DNA from 3 places in the Desulfovulcanus sp. genome. Region 2 is predicted to be linked to each of the others. Evidence: riboswitches for the same ligand, from Rfam matches in the RefSeq annotation. Region 2 holds a riboswitch; each other region holds the start of a gene.
What was found. A riboswitch is a leader RNA that binds a small molecule or an ion and turns the genes downstream of it on or off. The one in region 2 is predicted to bind cobalamin.
Positions count from the first base shown of each region.

Region 1: linked by a shared signal. The riboswitch ahead of AC3WVG_RS09060 (anaerobic ribonucleoside-triphosphate reductase activating protein) and the one ahead of AC3WVG_RS04415 (sirohydrochlorin cobaltochelatase) in region 2 are both predicted to bind cobalamin.
Region 3: linked by a shared signal. The riboswitch ahead of thiC (phosphomethylpyrimidine synthase ThiC) and the one ahead of AC3WVG_RS04415 (sirohydrochlorin cobaltochelatase) in region 2 are both predicted to bind cobalamin.

Region 1 covers NZ_CEYAEZ010000057.1:9,897-17,706, forward strand. The annotation lists gene AC3WVG_RS09045 (valine--tRNA ligase) at 1-1,945, shown strand, start outside; gene cobA (uroporphyrinogen-III C-methyltransferase) at 1,961-3,490, shown strand; gene purN (phosphoribosylglycinamide formyltransferase) at 3,588-4,268, shown strand; cobalamin riboswitch at 4,384-4,706, shown strand; gene AC3WVG_RS09060 (anaerobic ribonucleoside-triphosphate reductase activating protein) at 4,804-5,436, shown strand; gene AC3WVG_RS09065 (four helix bundle protein) at 5,470-5,832, shown strand; gene AC3WVG_RS09070 (ribonucleoside triphosphate reductase) at 5,883-7,810, shown strand, end outside.
Region 2 covers NZ_CEYAEZ010000017.1:31,874-39,683, forward strand. The annotation lists gene cobK (precorrin-6A reductase) at 1-482, opposite strand, end outside; gene cobJ (precorrin-3B C(17)-methyltransferase) at 541-1,302, opposite strand; gene AC3WVG_RS04395 (cobalt-precorrin 5A hydrolase) at 1,257-2,036, opposite strand; gene cbiE (precorrin-6y C5,15-methyltransferase (decarboxylating) subunit CbiE) at 2,017-2,667, opposite strand; gene cbiD (cobalt-precorrin-5B (C(1))-methyltransferase CbiD) at 2,686-3,735, opposite strand; gene cobI (precorrin-2 C(20)-methyltransferase) at 4,088-4,858, opposite strand; gene AC3WVG_RS04415 (sirohydrochlorin cobaltochelatase) at 4,906-5,793, opposite strand; cobalamin riboswitch at 6,033-6,227, opposite strand; gene AC3WVG_RS04420 (DMT family transporter) at 6,357-7,211, opposite strand; gene AC3WVG_RS04425 (mechanosensitive ion channel family protein) at 7,283-7,810, opposite strand, start outside.
Region 3 covers NZ_CEYAEZ010000009.1:18,965-26,774, forward strand. The annotation lists gene AC3WVG_RS02605 (elongator complex protein 3) at 1-694, shown strand, start outside; gene AC3WVG_RS02610 (CheR family methyltransferase) at 781-1,596, shown strand; cobalamin riboswitch at 2,048-2,251, shown strand; gene thiC (phosphomethylpyrimidine synthase ThiC) at 2,347-3,663, shown strand; gene queC (7-cyano-7-deazaguanine synthase QueC) at 3,901-4,590, shown strand; gene queE (7-carboxy-7-deazaguanine synthase) at 4,592-5,230, shown strand; gene queD (6-carboxytetrahydropterin synthase QueD) at 5,323-5,706, shown strand; gene AC3WVG_RS02635 (Crp/Fnr family transcriptional regulator) at 5,790-6,455, shown strand; gene AC3WVG_RS02640 (proton-conducting transporter transmembrane domain-containing protein) at 7,433-7,810, shown strand, end outside.

The sequences.
Region 1 (7,810 bases), on a different contig from region 2:
TAGCCACTTAATTGGTCAGGAAGTTATCTTGCCTTTGGTTCAGAGGAAAATTCCTATCATTGCTGATAGCTATGTGGACAGAGAGTTTGGTACAGGTTGCCTGAAGATTACCCCTGCCCACGACATGAACGACTTTGAACTGGGCAAGAAGCATAATCTGGATGTTATTCAGGTTATTGACGATGAAGGCAGGATGAATGAGCAGGCCGGTCCTGAGTTTGCTGGTCTGGACAGGTTTGAGTGCCGGAAAAAAGTCGTTCAGATGCTTGAGGAACAGGGCTTTCTGGTCAAAAAAGAAGATCTGCAACATAGTGTGGGCCATTGTTATCGTTGTAGAACAGTTATTGAACCGTATGTTTCCAGGCAATGGTTTGTAAAAGTTGGTCCGCTGGCCAAGGAAGCCAGACAGGCTGTAGTAGATAGCCGAACCAAAATTTTTCCAGATCACTGGACCAAGACTTATTTTGAATGGCTGGATAATATTAGAGATTGGTGTATCTCCCGGCAGATCTGGTGGGGACACCGGATTCCGGCCTGGACCTGCGAAGACTGCGGGCATTTGATTGTGGCCAGAGAAGATCCAACAGCCTGCCCGGAATGCAACAGTGACAAATTAAGCCAGGATGAAGATGTGCTGGATACCTGGTTTTCCTCTGCCTTGTGGCCATTTTCCACCCTGGGTTGGCCAGATCAGACCGAGGAGCTTAAAAAGTTTTATCCCACCTCCGTCCTGGTCACAGGATTTGATATCTTATTTTTCTGGGTGGCTCGAATGATGATGATGGGCCTGCATTTTATGAAGGATGTCCCGTTTCGGCATGTCTATATTCATGCTCTGGTTCGCGACGCCCAGGGCCAGAAAATGAGTAAATCCAAGGGCAATGTTATTGATCCGCTGCTCATGATGGATAAATTTGGCACTGATGCCTTCAGATTTACACTGACTGCCTTTGCTGCCATGGGCCGGGACATCAAGATGAGCGAAGAGCGCATTGAGGGCTACCGCCATTTTATCAATAAGATCTGGAACGCAGCCAGATTTGCGCTGATGCACTTAACAGAGGAAGAAAAAATTGAGTTTGAGCCTGCCAAAATTAGTGAAAGCGGTGGCTTGACTCACCAATGGATCTTGCATCGCCTTGAAGAAGTGAAAGAGGAGGTGCGCAAGGCTTTAGAAGCTTACCGGTTTAACGATGCAGCCGGGGTACTATATCAATTTGTCTGGCATGAGTTTTGTGACTGGTACCTGGAGATGATCAAGCCAGAGCTCTATGGTCAGGACGAAGAAGTCAAATCCCTGGCCAGGGGCTGTTTGAAACAGGTTTTAAGTGAAATTTTGGTTCTTTTACATCCCATTATTCCTTTTGTTACTCAGGAAGTATGGAGCTATATCCCTGGACAGGAAAATCCAAATTTGGCCCGGGAGCCATTTCCAGAGAGTCGGCCGGAATGTTTGCAGCCAGATGTGGTAGAGAGGATGGAGTTTTTACAACAAGTTGTAGTTAGTGTGCGAAACATTCGTTCGGAGCTTGGTATTGGACCTTCGCAGAAACTTAAACTTTATGTACGCGTCGAAGGAGAGGACAGAGACTTTTTGCTTGGCCAAAAAAGTTTAATTATGCATTTGGCCCGCTTGGAATCGATGCAGGCCGAACCTGATTTGACTCCGCCGCCTGGTGCAGCTTCTAATGTGGTTAAGGGGCATGAGCTCTATGTGCCGGTCAAAGACCTGGTGGATATAGAAAGTGAACTTGCAAGGCTTGATAAGGAACTAAAGAAAATCAACAAGGAGCTGGAATTTGTCAGCCGCAAACTGTCCAACGAGGGATTTGTGAACAAGGCCCCAGCTCATGTGGTGGACAAAGAAAAGCGTAAACTGAATGAATTTGAGGAAAAAAAAGTAAAGCTAGAAAAATTAAGAGACCGGCTTGCTGGACTGAAATAGGAGGCATATTAAGCGATGTCTAAAGTCTATTTATTGGGAGCAGGGCCTGGCGATCCTGGGCTTTTGACCATAAAGGCCAAAAATATCTTGGAAAAGGCTGACGTTGTTGTTTACGACTATCTGGCTAATAAGGAGTTTTTAAAATATTGCCGCAAGGATGCAGAAATTATCTATGTAGGCAAGAAAGGCGGAGATCACACCCTGCCCCAGGACAAGATTAATGATTTGTTGGTGGACAGGGCCAAAAAGGGGAAGGTTGTGGCCAGGCTCAAAGGCGGCGATCCCTATGTTTTTGGTCGGGGCGGGGAAGAGGCAGAGGAGCTTATCGAAGCGGGCCTTGATTTTGAAGTGGTTCCGGGGGTGACTTCGGCTGTGGCCGCGCCAGCCTATGCTGGTATTCCCTTGACCCATAGAAGGTATGCTTCTTCGGTATCGTTTATCACTGGGCACGAGGACCCGGACAAGCCAGAGAGTGCTCATAATTGGCAGGCTCTGGCCTCTGGAACAAGTACCCTGGTCTTTTTTATGGGCGTGAAAAACTTGGAATATATCAGTACCAACCTTATCCAGGCTGGCATGCGTCCGGATATGCCGGCAAGCCTCATCCATTGGGGAACAACCTGTCGTCAAAGAACATTGGTGTCCACTATTGCTGAAATAGCTGACCAGGCCAGAGCCAAGGGGTTTAGGCCTCCATCGCTTTTGGTAGTCGGAGAAGTGGTTAAACTAAAAGATAAGCTGGACTGGTTCGAAAAGCTGCCACTTTTGGGTAAAGGCGTGGTTGTGACCCGAGCCAGGGAGCAATCCAGCGTCTTGGTAAGTAAGCTGGAAGCACTTGGCGCATGCTGCTATGAGTTCCCAACCATCAAGATCAAGCCTCTGGATGATTACTCTCATTTAAGAGATGCCATCACAAATCTTGATTTTTACCAATGGATTGTTTTTACCTCTGTCAACGGGGTCAAATTCTTCTGGAAACAGCTGAGAAGCATGGGCTACGATGCCCGCGCTCTCGGGCTGACGCAGGTGGCAGCCATTGGGCCGGCCACGGCTTCTGCTTTGAGAGAAAGGGGGATTTTTGCTGACTTTATTCCTGATAAATACGTGGCGGAATCCGTGGTGGAAGGGCTTTTAAAAATGGGGATCAAGGGCAAAAGAGTGCTCATTCCCAGGGCCAAGAAGGCACGGGAGGTCCTACCGGAAAGCCTGAGGCGTGCCGGGGCAGAGGTAGATATTTTGCCTGTTTACGAAACAGTACTGAGCCAGGAAAGCGACGCTAACGCTGATGTCCTCTTAGAGCAGGTTAATGAAGGAAAAATTCAATATATTACCTTTACCAGCTCCTCTACTGTTGAGAATTTCTTTAGTCTCCTCGATGCTGAAAAACTTAAACCTTATGTATCTGCAGCAGAAGGCGGGAGCGGTATAAAATTGGCCTGCATAGGTCCGATTACGGCCAGAACTTTAGAGAAGTATGGCTTTGAGGCCCATATTCAGCCAGAAGAATTTACTATTGATGGTCTGGTGAAAGCTATAGTTGACTAGTTGAATAGTTGAGTAGGTAAGTAGTTGAGTGGTTTAGTTGTTTTGTATTATTAAGAGAATAAATTAACTTAACCACTCAAACAAAGAAGGAGGATCAATGGCCTTACCCATAGCTGTTTTAATCTCAGGAAGCGGGTCGAATCTGCAATCCATAATTGATAAAATAGAACAGAAAGTGCTTCATGCCGAAATCAAGGTGGTTATCAGCAATAAACCCGATGCCTACGGACTAACTAGAGCCAAAAAGCATAATTTGCGCACGGAAGTTATCGAGCATCAAAATTTTTCTTCTCGCGAGGACTTTGATCAGGCCATGGTCCGGGTTATCAAGGATGCAGGTGCGGAAGCGGTTATTCTAGCCGGATTTATGCGGATATTGACTCCCGCGTTCATTCAGGCCTTTCCCAATAAAATTTTAAATATACATCCTGCCATTCTGCCCAGTTTTCCAGGCGTGCGTGTCCAGGCCCAGGCAGCTGATTATGGGGTGCGTTTTTCCGGGTGTACAGTGCATTTTGTTGACGAGAAAATGGATAATGGTCCGATTATTATCCAGGCGGTTGTGCCAGCCTATGTCAGCGATGATGGCCAGAGCCTCGGGCAACGTATCTTGAATTGGGAGCATCGGATTTACCCTCAGGCTATTGAGTGGCTGGCCCAGGGAAGGCTTAAGATTGTGGGCAGAAAAGTGGAAGTGAGGGATTGCCCTCCGGTTTTTGTGCAAGCGGATGAAACAGCACCAGCCTTTGTCAATCCAGGACTGGAGCCGGGTTTTTAGTCCTGCCAAACCAGGGATTTTGGGTTTAACCTAAAAGTTTACCCCTCTAATTGGTCGAATTATTTATTTTTTTATTTTTTCTTGTATCCTGCCTCTGGTGGGATTATAATTTCTGCCGCCATGATTTACTCCAGGTGGCCGCGCGGCCTTAATAGGGAACTCCGGTGAGAGTCCGGGGCGGTCCCGCCGCTGTAATTCCCGTGAAGTTTTCTCCAGGTCATGACCACTGTCCTGCATTTCTGCTTAGGAGAAGTTAGGCAGATACGAGGTTGGGAAGTTAGGAAGATTGAAGTATACGGAAAAGGAGATGGGACTTTCGTTTATAAAAACGTATCTTCTGATCTTCTCAACTTCTGAACTTCCTTTTTTAAAAAAGGATGGGAAGGTCGGCAGAAAACCGGGAAGAGCCAGAAGACCTGCCTGGAGCTTGTCATGATTTTCTCTGCACGAGGATGCAGGGGAAATACGTATTTTATCCTCAAATACACTTAAGATTCTGAATTTTAAACCAAGGTACCCTAACTTTATATTCGGAATGTCAGATAAGAATAACTCCTCTGTATCGCCTTGGGTGGCATTGCGCGGATATGAACCGTTAAGTTTATGTGACTGGCCGGGCAAGGTGACCGCGGTATTGTTTTTTGGTGGATGCAATCTGCGTTGCCCCACATGTCATAATGCCAAGCTTGCCTGGGAGCCGGAAAGTTTACCCCAATTGGACCGGGGAATGGTTCTGGAAAGAATTGATCATGACAAAACCTGGTTGGATGCTTTAGTGGTTAGCGGGGGAGAGCCAACTGTCTTGCCGGGGCTTGAACAGGTCCTGACCACCTTAAAGGTATTTAATCTTCCGGTTAAGCTTGACACCAATGGTCTGCGGCCGGATCTGCTCAAGCTGGTCTTGGAAAAGGATCTGGTCCAGATGGTAGCCGTGGATGTCAAAGGCCCCTGGGGAAAATATCCTCAACTGACTGGAAATAAGATTAGCTCACAAAAAGCACAAAAATGTCTGGAAGCCATCTTTGACATGGCTAAAAAATGGCCAAACAGATTTATCTTTCGATGTACCAGGGTACCTAGTTTAACAGAAGATGATATGCATGAAGTTAAAACCTATCTGCCCAAAGGATTTGAATTGATAGAGCAGACGTTCGTTAATGTTGAATGATTAATGTTGGATGTTTAATTCAAGAAGTGATTGATGAAAAGTAATATAATAGTTCAAAAGACGTATAAATTTGCTTTAATGGTTATTGAATTATATAATTTTCTGGTAGATGATAAAAAAGAATATGTGATGTCTAAACAATTGTTAAAATGCGGGACATCAATTGGTGCAAATGTTAATGAAGCTCAGGTAGGATTTAGTAAAAAAGATTTTTTAGCGAAGATGTCTATTTCAGCTAAAGAGGCAAGAGAGACGCATTATTGGCTAAACTTATTAAAAGATAGTGGCTATATTGATCCTGATAAGCCAAAAGTAAAGCTTATGTTTAATGAAATTGAGAGCATTGTGAAAATTTTAACAAGCATAATAAAGACTGGACAACAGAACAAAAAATAATTCAACATTCAGCATTAAACATTCAACATTACCTGAAAGGAGATATATTTATGCCCAAACAAATCAAAAAGAGAGACGGCCGGCTTGAAACCTGGTCTGTAGATAGGATCGCCCAGGCTATTTTCAAGGCCTTAAAGGCCAGCGGGATTAAAGATCCTCTTTTGGCCAAAAGACTGGCCATGAAAGTGGAAAACAAGCTTGCAGATTTGGACATACCTGAGCAAGAGCAGGTCCAGGATATGGTGGAATTGGTCCTTATGGAGTCCAGGCTGTATCAGGCTGCTAAAAAATATATTTTATACCGGGAAAAGAGACGGGAGATTCGTAGTCAGAAAGAGGCCTTTTTAGATATCAAAGATACCATTGACAGCTACATGAACAAGTCTGATTGGCGGGTTAATGAAAATGCCAACATGGCCCACTCTTTTCAGGGGCTGATGCTGCATTTATCCGGATCTGTGCAGGCCAGATACGCCTTGGAAAAATACCCGGAAGAGATTCGTTTGGCCCATGAACATGGTTATTTTCATATCCATGACCTGTCTTTTGGCCTGGCTGGTTACTGTGCTGGATGGAGTTTGCGTGACCTTCTCTTGGAAGGGTTTAATCTGGAAGGACGATGTTCTTCCGGCCCGGCCAAACATTTTGATTCTGCTTTGGGTCAGATGGTCAACTTTTTGGGCACCCTACAAAATGAATGGGCAGGGGCACAGGCTTTTAACAATGTGGACACTTATCTCGCCCCTTTTGTCCGTTATGATGGCCTTGATTACCATCAGGTTAAGCAGGCCATGCAAAAATTTGTCTTTAACCTGAACACCACTTCCAGATGGGGGGGACAAAGCCCGTTCACCAATTTAACTTTCGATCTGGTTCCACCTAAACATATTGCCAAAGAAGCAGTGATTATTGGCGGGAAACTGAAAAATGAGACCTATGGGGATTTTGTCCCGGAAATGGAAATGATTAACAGGGCCTTTTTAGAGGTCATGCTGGAAGGTGACTACCATGGGCGCATCTTTTCCTTTCCCATACCCACATATAATGTGACGCCTGATTTCCCCTGGGAAAGTGAGGTTGGAGAACTGCTGCTCAAGCTTACAGCAAAATATGGCGTGCCTTATTTCCAGAATTTTATCAATTCAGACTTAAATCCCGAAGATGTGCGTTCCATGTGCTGCCGTTTGCAGATGGATTTAAGGGAGCTGAGGAAAAGAACCGGAGGTCTGTTTGGGGCTGGAGATTTGACCGGGTCTATTGGCGTAGTCACCTTGAACCTGCCTAAGCTGGCTTTTTTGGCTCAGGGTGAAGAGGACTTTTTAGATTTAATCGCTGAATATGCAGAACTGGCAAAGGACTCTCTGGAATTTAAACGCAAGCTCATTTGCGATAACATGGAAAAAGGTCTTTTCCCCTTTTCTAGAAGGTACTTAAAAAATGGTCTTAAAGGTCATTTTAGTACTATTGGCTTGGTAGGCGGACACGAAGCCTGCATGAATCTGTTGGGCAAGGGTATTGAAACCGAGGCTGGCATGAGGCTGATGGAGAGGGTTCTTGAACATTTGCGTAACTTGACTGTAAAATTCCAGGAAGAAACCGGAAATCTATATAATCTTGAAGCAACCCCTGCGGAAGGAACAAGTTATCGGTTGGCCAAGATTGATAAGGCCCTTTACAATACCATCTATACTTCTGGAAATGGCGTGCCCTACTACACCAACTCCACAACTTTGCCTGTGGATATCACCAGGGACGTATTTTTTGCTCTGGAACACCAGAATAAACTTCAGCCTTTGTATACTGGCGGTACTGTTTTTCATACCTTTCTGGGTGAGGCTGTAACAGATACGAGAGCTTTAAGGAGTTTTATCCTCAAGGCCTTATCCAAGACTAAACTGCCTTATTTATCCATCACGCCGACATTTTCTGTTTGTAAGGAGCACGGTTATTTGCAAGGCGAACATTTCACCTGCCCGAA
Region 2 (7,810 bases):
GACTCTTGCCTGGGCAGGACCCTGGCAATGATTTTCAGTCCTTTTTTCCGGGCCATTTCAACATAAGGGGCAATATTTTTAGAGCCAATGGTGAGTAGGATGGGTCGATTAAACGAAGCGGCAAGCATTGCTGCCTCACTATGATCGTTTGCCCAGACAACTTTATCATATGAGATTGTGGTTACAGCCCGCCTGTATGTAAAATAGGGCAGATTAAGCCTTTGGCATATTTTAAAGGCCTGGTGGGAAATTTCTTGGGCATAGGGGTGAGTGGAGTCAACAACGGCCACAAATTTTTTATCAGCAAGGAGCCTAAAAAGCTGTTCTTCACTCAGCGCACCAGTCCGTCTGGTTATGTTTTGGGCTCCTAAATCCAGAGGCTCATCAGTGGCCGTGCTCACCAAAACATTATAGCCGGCTAAAGCCAGGGGTCTGGCGATCTCTCTGGTCTCTGCTGTGCCTGCCAGATGGAGAATTTTCATACCACAACACTCACAGACTGGCGTCTAGAATTCAACATTCATCATTCAACATCCAACATTAATTAAGAGAATATCCCCTGGGCGTGACTAACCAGGGGCCGATTTTCCTGGTCTCGCTGCTGGCAATAATAATTGCCGAGCGCATGTTTATCTCGTGCTCCAGCATGTGCTCCAGGTCAGTGATAATCACCTTTTCCTCATCAAGAGTTAAATCAGTACCAATGGAGACCAGATTTTTGGGGGAGCGATAAGATAAAAAGATTTCTCGGGCCTTTTGAATTTGCCAGACCCTTTTTTTGCTTTTGGGATTATACAGGATCGTGGTCATGTCGGCCTGGGCAACGGCATGGAGTCTTTTTTCGATTACACTCCAGTCCACCAGAAGATCACTGAGACTTATGCAGGCAAAATCAAGCATGAGCGGGGCACCAAGCTTGGCTCCCAAGGCCAGACCGGCTGTGACCCCAGGCACGATCTCCACGGGTAAAAATTCGTTTTTCTGGCCCAGAATTTCCAGGGCCAGGCCAGCCATGCCATAGACCCCGGCATCACCGGAAGAGATCAAGGCTACCCAGTAGCCAGCGAGAGCTTTATCTACAGCCAGATGGCAGCGCTCAACCTCCTTGGTCATGGCAGAGGAATAAACTTCCTTTCCCGGTAGCAGGTCCTTGATGTGTTCCAGGTAGCGAGGGTACCCGACCACAACATCGCTATTCAATATCGTCTGTTCACAGCGGAAAGTGCGGTCTAATCTATGCCCCGGACCTATGCCGACTACAGCAAGTTTTCCTGGGCCAGGGCAATGGTCACTCTGTTGCATATGGTCTTCTCCAGTATCAACCTGGTTCGCGTCCCGGCCAAAAGAGCAGCAGGCTCGGCAACACCAGGCAGTCCTATTTTTTGCTGGACAAACTCAGACGTGTTAAATTTGAAGGTGGTTTTTTTGATCTCCTCGGCCGGGATAAATCTGAGCGGCAAATTTAATTTTTGGGCCGCCAAAATAAGGCCGGTCTCGTTCTTTTTCAAATCAACCGACGATAGCATACGCACCGCATCCAGTTTTTTGCCTACTTTATTTAAGGCCATGTGCAAGCAGGTAATAATCTCCTCGGCCTGCACCCCTTTTCTGCACCCGATGCCGGCTATAATATCCTTAACGGCCTCGGTCGTAGTGGTAATTATCGGCTCGGCGCCTAATATGTTGGCCACCTGGCAGGCCAGGGCATTTGCGCCGCCTTCATGACCGCTAAGCAGGCTTATGGCATATCTGGCACCTGCATCCACAACTACCACGGCTGGGTCGTCCAGTTTATTTTTCAGAAAAGGCGCAATGGCCCGCACCACTACCCCACAGGGGGCAAAATAGACGATTCTTTTGAAATTTTGGAAAAGATCGCTAGAAAGGTCAAAAATGCGTTCAAAATAGCTACAGCTAATGGTCTGAGTCTCCCGTGCCCATTTTTGATGGACAAAAATTTCTCCATTCATTTCAGCAGCCAATTTTTTTGCCAGGTAGGCCCCGGGAAGAGACAGACTAACCAAGGCCAGATTCACTTTTAGCCTCCAGAATTAACATGGCTTGGCCGTATATGGATTGATTTAAATCAGTCTCTTGGCTGAGCTTGTCCAGCCTCTCGTTTTCAAGACTTAAATTTTGCACCAAATACACCTCAAAATTTTTATTAAGCTTTGGCCATAATGGTTTAAACCAGGTTAAATCTTTACCCAATAAAATAACAACTACCGGATAAGATAAAAGTTCGCTGGCCTTAAATTCAGGTTCGCGTCCGTGTACACTGACGATCTTCGCTTTTGTCCACTCGAGCTTAAGCCGGGAGAGGGCAAGTTGCACCGAGCTAATTCCCGGAACCAGATGGCAATTTTCACGGCCAAATTTGTGCACAACCTTCTGGCTGAAACTAAAACAGCCGGGGTCGCCACTGACGAGCACGGCTATCTTTTGGTTTTTAAAACTGGTCTCTATGAACTCAATGGCCTGGTCTATGTTCGCACCTAAGGAAAATACCCGGCCTTTAAACTCTGGAAAAAGTTCAAGTAGTCTGGGAGCACCAACCAGAATATCTGCTTTCTCCACTTCTTTTAGCGCGGCCAAAGTTAAAAATTCTTTGCCCCCCGGTCCGCAGCCAATAATAGTGATTTTGGGTTTATTGAGCTTGTTGATCATGATGCGACTTGGACGATATCAAAGGTTCCTGCCTACAATTTCACCTTTTAGGTTGATTAAAACAACTTGTAAGAGAGGAACGGTATTTAGCCTTTGCTGTACTTTTTCGAATACCTGCCTGGCAAGGTGGTTGCCAATAACCTGTCGCTCTTTGGCACCCAGACAGGAAAATCCTCCTTCCACAGTAGTTACATCCGTAAGTTTGATGCCCAGTACCTGCTTTATTGCGGCTAGAAATATGGGCACTGCTGAAGGGGAATTTTGGCTATGGGTCTGAAAGTGACCGTTAATAAATTTTAAAAGTTTTCCAGCATGGCCGAGGATAGTTACTTTTCTAAAGTCATAGTTTTTGAGTTTGTCCAGAGCATAGGCCCATTCATTACTTACTTCGACAATTAGGTCCGTATTAAATCCAAGATTCGTTGCAGCCCTGTTCCCGATATTTCCCGGTACCAGGACCAGTTCCCTGTAACCCATTTCCCAAACCATATTAATATTTAAGCCTATGGTTTCTTTAATGGCTGCAACGGAATAGGGCTTGACCACACCAGTGGTTCCCAAAATCGAGATGCCGCCTTTAATGCCCAAACGGGGATTAAAGGTTTTGTGAGCAACTTCTTCGCCGCCGGGAATGGAGATCTTTATTTGTACACCAAAAGCAGTTACTTCCCTGATGGCCTGGACAATCATCTGTCTTGGAACGGGATTTATGGCTGGCTCACCCACTGGTACAGGTAGTCCTGGTCTGGTTACTACGCCTAAACCTTTGCCGCGGACGAACTCAATTTCATTGCCTTCGCTTTCGCTAAATCTTGCCTGAACATGAACCTCCAGACCATGAGTTACATCCGGGTCATCGCCGGCATCCTTTTCTACCCAGGCGCAGGCCAAATTATCCTGCTTGCTCCACCCTTTAATAGGGACATTGATTCTTTTGCCCGTGGGCAGGGTAATTTCAACTGCCTGAACTTCATCTTTGCTTACGCTGCCGCTAAGTAGTAAAACCGCAGCCTTGGCCGCGGCAGCTGCACACGTGCCAGTGCTCAGGCCTGTTTTTAACTTGCTCATTACCGGCTACACCTTCTTCCAGACCTCTTTTCCTCTTAACCTTTTTACCTCTTCTCTATTGAGCCAGTGGCCACACCCTATTTTAACCGCTGATTGAGAGTCTTGGTTTCTGAAATGCATTACAAACGGCTTGGGTAACCCAATCTTAATAAAGCTTGCGGAAAAACAGAGCATCGGGATGCATGGGCTGAATATTTTGCGATATTGATCATAACTATCGACAATAAAAAGAATATTTGTTTACCCAAAATATCCCATTATGCTCTGTCCGCAAGCAAACTTTAGATTGGTCCAAGTCTTTGTACCAGCATGAAAGAAACCAGGACTGGAATAAACCCCATGGGAATTAAGCCTAAAAGCTTCGGCCACAGGCTCTTTTATGGTTATTCCACTTCCTTCTTCCAATATTCACAATCACTGTGGCCAGGTAGCCGGGCATGGATTTCAAAGCCTGGGCCAGGTCTTCACAGACAAACTCTTTATCTTCCTGTTCTACATAACAGACCATTTTGGCCCTATGTTCCAAACCATGTTTTTTAAGAAGAGCGTAAAGCTCGGAAATTTTTTTGCCCACCTTATATAACACCAGTGTTTCACACCTGGTAAGGCATTTCTCTACTTCCTGCATGTCTGTGCCAGGGACGAGTAAAAGTCTATCTTCCTGCATGGTCAGAGGATAACCAAGCTTTGCACTCACGGCCTGAAATGCAGTGATGCCAGGTACCACATGGATCATCGAGCGATGCATTCTTTTGGATAAAAGATGCAGAAGATAGCAACTGGTGCTATAGACCAGCGGATCACCTAGTGTAACCTGCACTACTGTTTGCTTTTGATTGCATCGCTTAACAACCAACGAGGCCATTTTCTCCCATGATTTCCAGGTCTTTTGTTCATCCCTAGCCATAGGATAGACATGCTCGACTATTTCCTGGCGATCAAGCCATGGCTTGATCGCCTCTAAAGCGAGGCTGGTTTTAGAACGGGCTGAACAGGGGCAGATGACTACATCTGCCCCTTTAATCATGTTCACTGCCCTGATAGTCAAAAGGTCTGGCGCTCCCGGGCCAACACCCAAGGCATAAAAATGTCCTTTCTCAGGATAAGTAAAATAGCGATGCATAAACTGATTTGTCCTGTAGATGCGGGGTTTAAACCCCTTTTCGTACTTTAAAGTTGGTCCATTACAGCTTTTAAGTGTTCGACCCAGATATCCACAATCTGATCATATTCAGCCGTGCCTTTAAGTACCGGTATACATTCTATTCCTTGTGCAGTGAGCACTGACTTCCAGGAGTCTGGTTCATCTCCGGCCATATCGTTGCGGGCATGGTCACCAGCCACAGACATGAACGGCAGGAGATACGCCTTTTTTATTCCGCGGCTCTTTAGCTCCTTGACAGTATCTTCAAGGGATGGCGCACCTTCTACAGTGCCCACGAAAATATTTTTGTCCTTTTGCCAAAGATAATATTGCAGGGCCGGATAACAGGCATTGGCCAGATGATGTGTGCCGTGACCCATGAAAACAACTGCCTCTTTTTGTTTCCTTTGTGTCGGGATATTTTGGAGCAGGGCCTGAACCGTTTTTTGAAAATCTTCGTGTGTTGCCAATAACGGATGACCCACCAAAATTTTTTGCATGCCCTTGGGCAGACCTGAAAAGCTTTGCGCCACTTGCACCAGATAATCATATTCCGCGCCTGGAATAGTGTGCAATGATTGCACAGCCACATGGGTAAAGCCTTCATCCATCATTTTGGCCAAGGCCTGGGCCGGAGAAAGGAGTTTTTGCCCCTTCTTAGCCAATTTATGGCGGATAATCTTGGAGGTATAAGCCCAGTAGACAGGTATGCCCGGAAAGGCTTGACGCACTTTTCTCTCAATATTGGTAAAGGCCTTTTGAGCTTGCGTATAAGTCGTGCCGAAAGCCACCAATAAAATACCTATTTTTTTCTCTTGCCTATGGCCATGAGCCAGGACATCACTTGCCAAAGTAAGTAAGAAAAACAATCCCACCACAACGGGTAAAACCCGCAATCCCAAAAAATTACGCATAATAAACCTCCCAAAATTTTTTTGGGGCTAATAACTAAATCTAAATGGTGTATATGGGGATAAATGCGACAGGCCTGCTAGGTAGCTTATAGCTTCTTTCAGCCGGGCATTCAAATTTTATGAAGTTTGGGCGCCCGGTATCAATTTTTCTTCGTCTATGAAGCTTAAATTTTGAGCTTGATCGCTTCCAGCAGGTAACTATACACCCGGCCTCCTGAACAAAGCCCCCGTTGCTCAGGAGAAATGGACATCTTTTGGCAGGTCTTCCGGCTCATCCCATCAGCCTCGGCCTTCCCATCCATTTTGAGAACTCAAAATAGGACAGTGGCACACACGGAGACTGACTTTTGTGGGAATCACGGCGGCGGGACCGCTCCCGATTTTCACGGGATTCCCTATTAAGCTTTACAAGCACCAAAAGATAAAATGAACAATGATAATTTTTTAGCTCAGGACGCAGAGGAAGGCAAGGGAATTAGTTGAATAGTTGAGTAGGTGAGTGGGGTGGGGGTAAAGTCAGGAAGTTGAAGCGGTTCAGTCCATCCAGGCGAAACTAAATCGAATTAAGTCGTCATCAAAAAGACTCCTGCCAGCATAATCATTGCCCCGCAAAGCCTTAGCTTTAAATCCTTTTCCTTAAAAACCACTGCACCGATAATTACCCCAAAAACAATGCTTAATCGCTTGATGGCTATTACATAAGGGACCAGGCCAATGTTTACAGCCGACATCTGCGAAATGAGCCCCATTGCAGTAAATAGTCCGATTAGACTCAGCAAAAAGATGTTTTTTCTGGAACCAAGGGAAATATTTTTTTGTTGCCTGAATAAAAGCAAGGTCAGGCCGGAAGCAATAAATGCTTGAACGCTAAAGGCCCAGAAAAAAGGGGAAGTCTCCCTTATACCCATTTTATCCACATTGGCGGCGATGCTCCAGATAAGGGCCACACAAAGCATAAGTCTGGGGCCTTTTTCTGAAAATAGTCCCTTGATGGGCCCCCAAAAGCCAGGCTTTGAGCTGCCTAAAATATATGAACCCAGAAAAATCAGAAACACGCCCAAAAAACCAGTAGGTTCTGGCTTGTCGCCGACCATGAGCGGAGAAGTAAAGAGCAAAAAAACCGGCGTAAAACTAAGGAGAGGCAGGGTCAGGGATAGGTCAGAGGCTTGAATGGCCCGGATATACAAGATTGTGGCCAGGATATTTAATCCGCCTCCAAGGGCCAGGATCCCCAAAAAACGCAGATTTAAACAATCAGGGACAGGGGTTATGAAACTTAAAGGAAGGAGAAACGGCAGGGAAAATGCCTTCCATGCCCAGGCAATGACCAGAAAATCATTACCCTGTAGCCCTTTTTTACAGAGGCCATCTTTAATGGCCTCGCAAAGGGCGGTAAACAAAGAGAGAACAATCCACATCAGTTCGGTTAGTATGCAGGTTTCGGGCCTAGGTGAGGAAGTTTAATAAAGTTATTCACGTGAAGGACACATTATGTTTGAGCCTGGTTTATAACCCTGTGATCTACCAGGGCGTTGCGCTGATAGGCCCGCAAATGAAATTCTGGCAAGGCGGCCAGGATATGGTCAAATATATCGGCCTGGATAGCCTCATAATTGGCCCAATCGGTATCATTCACAAAGCAGTAAACCTCCAGTGGCAGACCTTTATCTGCTGTAGGCTGTAGATGACGCACGATCAGGGTCAGGTCTTGTCTGATTTTGGGATGGGACTTAAGATAAGCCAGGATATAGGCCCGCAAGGTACCCAGGTTTGTCAGGCGCCGGCCATTGAGCACTGATTCCGGACTGGCTCCTACATTTCTATTGTGCTCTTCGATTTCTATCTTTTTTTGCTCTAGATAACTTTTGATAATATCTATTTTTGATAAACGCTCCATGAGCTCGTCGTCCAAAAATTTGATACTGGACTGGTCAATTAAAATAGATCTTTTAATCCTGCGTGCTCCGGTCTCTTCCATCCCCCGCCAGTTTTTAAAGGAATGATCCAAAAACTTAAA
Region 3 (7,810 bases), on a different contig from region 2:
CCAAGATATTTTAAGCTTGCTAGGTGACTATGGAGTTGATTTGGTTGAGTTGGGTGTGCAAAGCTTTGATAATCAGGTATTGGAATTAAGCGGTCGGGGCTACTGTCGGGCAGATATAGTTGCGGCTTGCGAAATGATTTCGAGAGCGGGCCTGAGTCTGGGCATTCAACTTTTGCCGGGGCTGCCTGGACATACACTGAAGAGCTGGTTTGAAGATGTGCGTTTTTCTATAGAGATGCAACCGGAAGTTGTGCGCATCTATCCATGTCTGGTTCTCAAATCCACTCTTTTGGCCAGGTGGTGGGCCAAAGGTCAGTATCGACCGTGGAGCTTACCAGAGACTGTGTCTGCAATAGCTTTAAGTCTCCCGTTTTTTTGGCGGGCTAAAGTGCAGGTTATTCGTCTTGGTTTGACTCCGGAAAAAAGTCTGATGAAAAATATTTTGGCTGGCCCTTGGCATCCGGCCTTGGGAAATATGTGCAGAAGCATCGGTCTCAGACATCTATTATTGTATGAGTTGGCCAAGATTGGGTCCAGATTAAAACGGATATATGTTCCTAAAAAGTATTTAAGTGAATTTTGGGGTTATAAAGGTATAAATAAAAAGGTTTGGGCCAAACTTGGGATTCAAAAAAGTCAAGTTGAACCTTGGGAAAAGGATTATTTTCAAATTTTTGGTGTAAAAAGGGGATAACTTCACTAAAGGATTTTAGCATTCGGCATGTGCTGGTGTTTTAAAAGGTCGAGTGGTTGGCATGCGAGGAGAACTGAGGAACTGGAATGAAAGAAAGCGAATGGGTGCATTTCCTGCAGTGGGCGTTACCTCGATTGCGCATGCGTTGGGCAGGTTTCCGTAAAGTGCGTAAGCAAGTCTGCAAACGTATCCGGCGGCGTATAGAGGAATTGCAATTGGAAGGGGTTATTGCTTACCGGGCCTATCTGGAAAGTCACCCAGAGGAGTGGACAATACTGGAGGGGTTATGCCGCGTTACGATCACTCGCTTCTACCGCGACAAGATGACCTTTGCATTTTTGGAACAGGAGGTCTTGCCTGAGCTTGCCCGGGAAACGCTTGCTCGCGGCGAGGATACTTTACGGATGTGGAGTGCCGGTTGTGCTTCAGGTGAGGAGCCGTATACCCTGGCATTGATGTGGGAGTTAAGCCTCAGGCCGCTTTTCCCCGGACTTACCGTCCGGATCCTGGCTACGGACCTGGATGCAGTGTTGATTGAACGTGCTGCTCAGGCTTGTTATCAGGCCAGCAGCCTGAAGGAACTTCCTGATCCATGGCGGAACATCGCCTTTGTTCAAAAAAAAGGGATCTATTGTCTACGTCCGGAATACAAGGCCAACGTAAAATTTTTATGCCATGATGTGAGAACGAGGGTCCCGGGAGGTCCATTTCACCTGGTCCTGTGTCGCAATTTAGTGTTCACCTATTTTGATACCGGGTTACAGCTTGAGACATGGGAGCGAATATGGGACAGCATATATCCCGGGGGATGCCTGGTGCTTGGAAGCCATGAATCCCTGCCAGAGGGGGCCCATGGGTTTATGCTGTGGTCCAGGAGGTTCGGCATTTATATGAAATGTTGATAAACCATATTTGTAATATTTTATATAGCTTGTAGCCGAACCTTTTTATCAACTTAATTTCCATGGTTTATTCTAGTCTTGGTTTCTTTCATGCTGGAGCAAATGCCTGGACCCATCTATAGCTTGCTTGCGGGCAGAGCATAATGTGGTATTTGGGATAAACGAATTTTCTTTTTATTGTCGATAGTTATGGCATGCAGTACCAGATATTTAGCTTTGTCACCCCGATGCTCTGCTTATCCGCAAGCTTCGCCAAGAAGGCTTACCCAGCCCTTTGCAATGCATTCAAGAAACCAGGGTTTCTAATCTAGTAGTCAAAATGGGCTTTGGCCACAGACTCTATAAGGCAAATGCGGTCTTAATAGAATTTTATCGTTCACGAAAAATAGAATAATAAAGTAAACTTGTATAGGCCAAAATCGCCTTGACAACTTGTAGTAGCGCAAAGTATTTATAAATAAAGACATTCGGTGCCCATGGAAAGGGCTTAATAGGGAAGCCGGTGAAATTCCGGCACGGACCCGCCGCTGTGAGTGGGGACAAAACCCGCAATTAGCCACTGTGCCATATAAAAGTGATTACGAAATGGCGCGGGAAGGCGCGGGGAGTAGGTTGATCCACGAGTCAGAAGACCTGCCGAATGGTTCTAAGAAACTTGGTGGAGATGGTAAATCCCCAAGCTGATCAATATCGGCTTGGGGATTTTTTCGTTTTATTACATGCTCTTAAGTAAGGAGGGATAATATAGCTATGGAACGTACTCAGGTAGAATATGCAAAAGAGGGAACAGTCACACAGGTTATGGAAACTATTGCAGCAACAGAAGGCCTGTCCGTTGATTCGGTCCGTGAACGTATAGCCAAAGGCCAGATCGTGGTGCCGCTGAACAAGAACCGAAAGTCTAAGGTTGTTGGAATTGGCAGGGGGCTCTCAACCAAAATCAATGCCTCCATTGGTACCTCTACGGACATCGTAGATATCGACGCAGAAGTGCGCAAAGCCATTGCGGCTCAAGAAGCCGGGGCGGATACCTTGATGGAACTCTCAGTAGGCGGCGATTTGGATAAAATCCGTAGAGAAATACTTGCAGCCGTGGACATTCCTGTCGGAAATGTCCCTCTTTATCAGGCATTTTGTGAAGCGACCGCTAAATACGGTGATCCGAACCGGTTGGACGAGGAGATGCTTTTCGACCTTATCGAACGCCAATGCGAGGACGGCATAAGTTTCATGGCAATCCACTGTGGCATCAATCTTTATACGCTTGAACGACTGGAAAAACAAGGATACCGCTATGGCGGATTGGTGAGCAAGGGCGGCGCCTCCATGGTGGCGTGGATGAAAGCAAACAAGAAAGAAAATCCCCTCTATGAAAAGTTTGATCGCGTGGTGGGAATTCTTAAGAAATATGACGTGGTACTCTCTCTGGGTAATGGACTTCGTGCCGGTTCTATTGGCGATTCATTTGACCGGGCCATGATTCAGGAACTCTTGATCAATTGCGAACTGGCTGAAGAAGGGTTACGTATGGGATGTCAGATGATGGTGGAGGGCCCCGGCCATGTGCCCATGGACGAGATAGAAGCCAATATCATTTTGCAGAAACGCATGAGTAATTATGCCCCTTACTACATGCTTGGACCTCTACCAACCGATGTCGGTGCTGGTTACGATCACGTGGTAGCAGCCATTGGTGCAGCGCAGTCTGCTCGATTCGGTGCAGATTTGATCTGTTATATTACGCCTGCCGAACATTTGGCTCTCCCCAATGAACAGGATGTAATTGAGGGGGTTAAGGTGGCACGTGTGGCTGCCCACATAGGTGATTTGGGAAAACATCCCGAAAAGACACGTCAGCGAGATATTGCCATGAGCAAAGCGCGGCGAGACTCTGACTGGGAAGGACAGTTCAGAAATGCCCTCTTTCCAGAGGATGCGAAGAAGATTAGAGATGATCGTTCTCCTTCCTGTGATTCCAAAGTTTGTACCATGTGCGGAGAGTTCTGTGCCAACAAGGCCTCAGCGAAAATTTTTAAAGAGGTGCTTGAGAAAAGTCCAAAGGCATGATGCCTATGGAGTCTGTGGCCGAACCTTACCCAGAGGACAACTTTTCATAATTTTTTTATTTTTAATCAGGTAGTCAAAATGGGGTTTGGCCACAGACTCTATGGGACTTCAAAGGAGAGTAAAATTCGGGCAAGCGGTGATAATAGACTTGAAAACCACTAGAATATAAATATAGTTGAATATGTTGATTGTAAGCTTTAAAAAAAATAAAAAATGGATTATATTAGGATAGTGTCAATGAAAAAAGCAGTTGTTCTTTTCTCTGGAGGCCTTGATTCAACAACATGCCTGGCCATTGCAAAATCACAAGGGTTTGAGCTGTATGCCTTGAGTTTTTACTATCACCAACGGCATGATGTGGAAATCAAGGCAGCAAAAAGAGTAGCGGAAAGCATGGGGGTTAAACAGCATTTGGTGCTGGAGCTCCCATTGAATAAGATTGGTGGGTCTGCCCTAACCGACGATATTGATGTCCCCAAAGATCTAAATCCCGAGCAGACTACGGAGATCCCTATTACCTATGTTCCGGCCAGGAATACGATATTTCTTTCTTTTGCACTGGGCTGGGCAGAGGTGCTTGGTGCCGCTGATATTTTTATTGGTGTAAACGCTGTTGATTATTCAGGATATCCAGACTGCAGACCCGAATTTATCGAAGCCTTTGAGAAGATGGCCAACTTGGCTACAAAAGAGACCGTTACAGGGAAATTCAAGTTTCAGATCCACACTCCTCTTGTTAAATTGACCAAGGCCGAAATAATTAAAAAAGGATTGGAACTCGGAGTTGATTACTCGTTAACCCACTCCTGTTATGATCCTGACGAGCACGGTCTTGCCTGTGGTCGATGTGACAGTTGTTATCTAAGGAAGAAAGGGTTTGCCGAGGCAGGAGTCCCTGACCCGACATTATATAGCCTTAAAAAATAAGATGCCATATTTGGTCAAAGAAATATTTTACACTCTCCAGGGTGAAGGATATTATACTGGTCGTCCCGCAGTATTTTGCCGTTTTGCGGGATGTAATTTGTGGACGGGCCAAGAACAGGATCGGGAAAACGCTGTTTGTAAATTTTGTGACACAGATTTTGTTGGAACAAGTGGTCCTGGCGGAGGGAAATTTGATACCGCACACGAATTGGCGGATGTAATTAGCTCAAAATGGCCGTCTGCTAACACAAAGGCTAAACCATTTGTGGTCTGCACGGGGGGAGAACCTTGTCTGCAATTAGATGAGGAGCTTATTGAGTGCTTGCACAGGAAGGGCTTTAAAGTTGCCATTGAGACCAATGGGACACTGCCCTTGCCTGAAAACCTTGACTGGGTCTGCGTTAGTCCTAAGGCTGGCTCTCGGGTAGTCGTGAGAAAGGGAGACGAACTCAAACTTGTTTTCCCCCAGCAAGGCTTGCTCCCGCAAGATGTTGAAGAGTGGGACTTTAAACATTTTTATCTTCAACCCATGGATGGAGAAGATCTTGAACAAAACACCAGGCTGGCAATAAAGTATTGTTTGGATCATCCACAGTGGAAACTCAGTTTACAAACACATAAATTTCTTGGAATACCCTGAAATACTTTTAAGTTTTAAAGTTTGGGTGACCTTGGATGAGTCAAGGCTTAAAACATAACACTAACATATAAAACTGTAGACATAGCACATAGATGGAAATATTCGTCACATTTACCTTTGATGCCGCTCATAGACTGCCGAACGTGCCTGAAGGGCATAAGTGCAGTCGTCTGCACGGACATACATTTAGAGTGGAGGTCCATGTTTCTGGACCAGTTGATGAGCACCGCGGATGGGTTATCGACTTCGGTGACCTGAAAAAAATATGCAAACCCGTTATTGAGCAGTTGGATCATCACTATCTGAATGAAATACCAGGCCTTGAAAATCCAACATGCGAGGTCATAGCCAAATGGTTGTGGCAAAGGCTGATATCTGATCTCCCAAATCTTGCTAAGGTCATTGTCCAGGAAGGACCAAGCTCGGGCGCGGTGTATAAAGGAGAAACCGATAATCCCGGAGCCTTATCGTCATGACCTCCCTCCTCCTTAGCTGGCTAGATGTCGGTTCACTTACAAAAAAATGGGCGTTAAATCCCAATAAATAAGGAGAAAGGATCTTGCCAACCAGGATGAGGCTAACAGACATCAACTTGTTGGAAGTTCTTAGTTCGACAGATTCTGCTGAGTTTTTGAAGAAGTTTCGGGAACGCCGCGTGGCTAAAAAGGAAATCCTCTATTCACCGGAGGAGGAAGAAAATCTGGTATTTTTGGTAAAGTCTGGGAGGGTTAGAGTTTATCTGGCTTATGAGGACAAGGAGTTTACCCTGGCCATTCTAGAGGCAGGAGATATCTATTCTACACACACCAGAGCGTATACACAGGCCATGGAAGATACGACCATATTGGTTACGGATGTCCGCAACTTTCAAAAGAGTATAACCGAGATGCCTGCTTTTGCTCTGACTATGGTTAAAGTATTGGGAGACCTGCTGAAAAATTCAATTACGACAATTAATGGCCTGGTCTTTAAAGACACTAACTTAAGGCTGGTGGAATTTTTAGTCCAGGCTGCAAAAGACACAGGAATACCGGTAGAGCAGGGAATAAAACTGGAACTTGGCTTAACTACGGAAGAAATTGCTCTGGTGGTGGGAGCTACCCGTCAAACAGTTTCGGTTTTATTAAATGATCTGCGGAAGTCGGGCGTTATAGAAAGACTAAACCGTGGGACTATTTTGATCAAGGACTTTGAAAGGTTGCAGGAAATTGCTTCAGGGTTCTAAAGATCATCCAAGAGCTTCTCTGCTGAATAAATATCACAGGCTATTTGAAACAGGCTGTCCAATTTGGTTATGCTAAACATTTACCGGACATTTCTCTAGTTGCTCTGCACAAAAAGCAGGTCTTTCCATAGCTTGCAAGTTCTCTCTGAATCCTCAGGAAAAAGCAAGATCGGGGTTATCAACAAAAGCCAGTCCCCTCAAATTGAGAATACAATCCCAACCCCTGGTGCCAAAATTTTTTGTGACTCCATACTAATTTTTGTAGGGCGTATTTCTCTCAAATCTGCCCCGCAACTTGCGCCCTCTTTCTCTAAGCCCCCCCAAATAAGCGAGCTTTATCCCCAGATAATCTAGGCCTTATACCCTGGCATAAGCCACTGTCTTTGAGGAAGTTGGCCGCAAACAGCGGAATAAACTCAACCAGCCAAAGCAAAAAAAGTCCTTACTATCTCCCCTCAAGCGTAGCTTGTCTTTCAATCGCTATAAACCACACAGCTTAATGTCACAAAAAAGAGTCGTCAAATAGTTTTTTAGAAAACTGTCGGCTATCTGACAGAATTTTTTTTCACCCTTCACTAGTACTAAGAGCACAAACAGTTTGTAGCGTTCTGACTCTTTAGTATAAACTGATCTTATTTTTTCTCTGGCTAATCGTCAATAGCGTAACACCTATATTATGTTGTTGATAGCCGAAAGCTTTAGAATTTTCGTAACTAGCTTTGCTCTGAGGTTAAAGTCCTACTGGGTTTCTAAAGGAAGTCCGTCATCATCCTTAAAGGGGATGAGTGACTTATGTTTAGGCAAGTGCTGGCCAAATTTTTGTGGACTCCAGATTAATTTGCATAATTCGGCTTGCCAAGCCTCTAGGACTTATCCAGTCAGGCAAGATATTGGGTGCCCCTGGAAAATTTAGACAAAGATACACTTAGAAATACGTACACAATGTAAAGTTATACCCGGTGATGGAGGTGGGAAAAATGGATTCTGGTTTTCTGGTTAATGGCTCGTCCATGATGGCTTTCTTTGGTGTAATAGTTCTGCTTGCAGGGGAACTATTTGCACTGAAGCAGATGAAAAATCTGACCCGATTACTGGTTTTGTCCAGCATCGCTGAAGCCGGATATGTGCTGCTGGGTCTTGGGGTAGGCACCTATGAAGGTATCACAGGGGCTTTGCTGCATTTGGAATACCAGGTTGTAATGCGGGGGCTGGTCTTTTTGGCAGCGGCAACATTTATTGCCCGAGTTGGCTCTCGTAGTACTGAGAAGCTCAAAGGGATAGGCAGGAGTATGCCCGTTACAGCGACCATGTTTGCTTTCGGGGTGTTCGCAGTAATGGGTATCTCGCCATTTAAG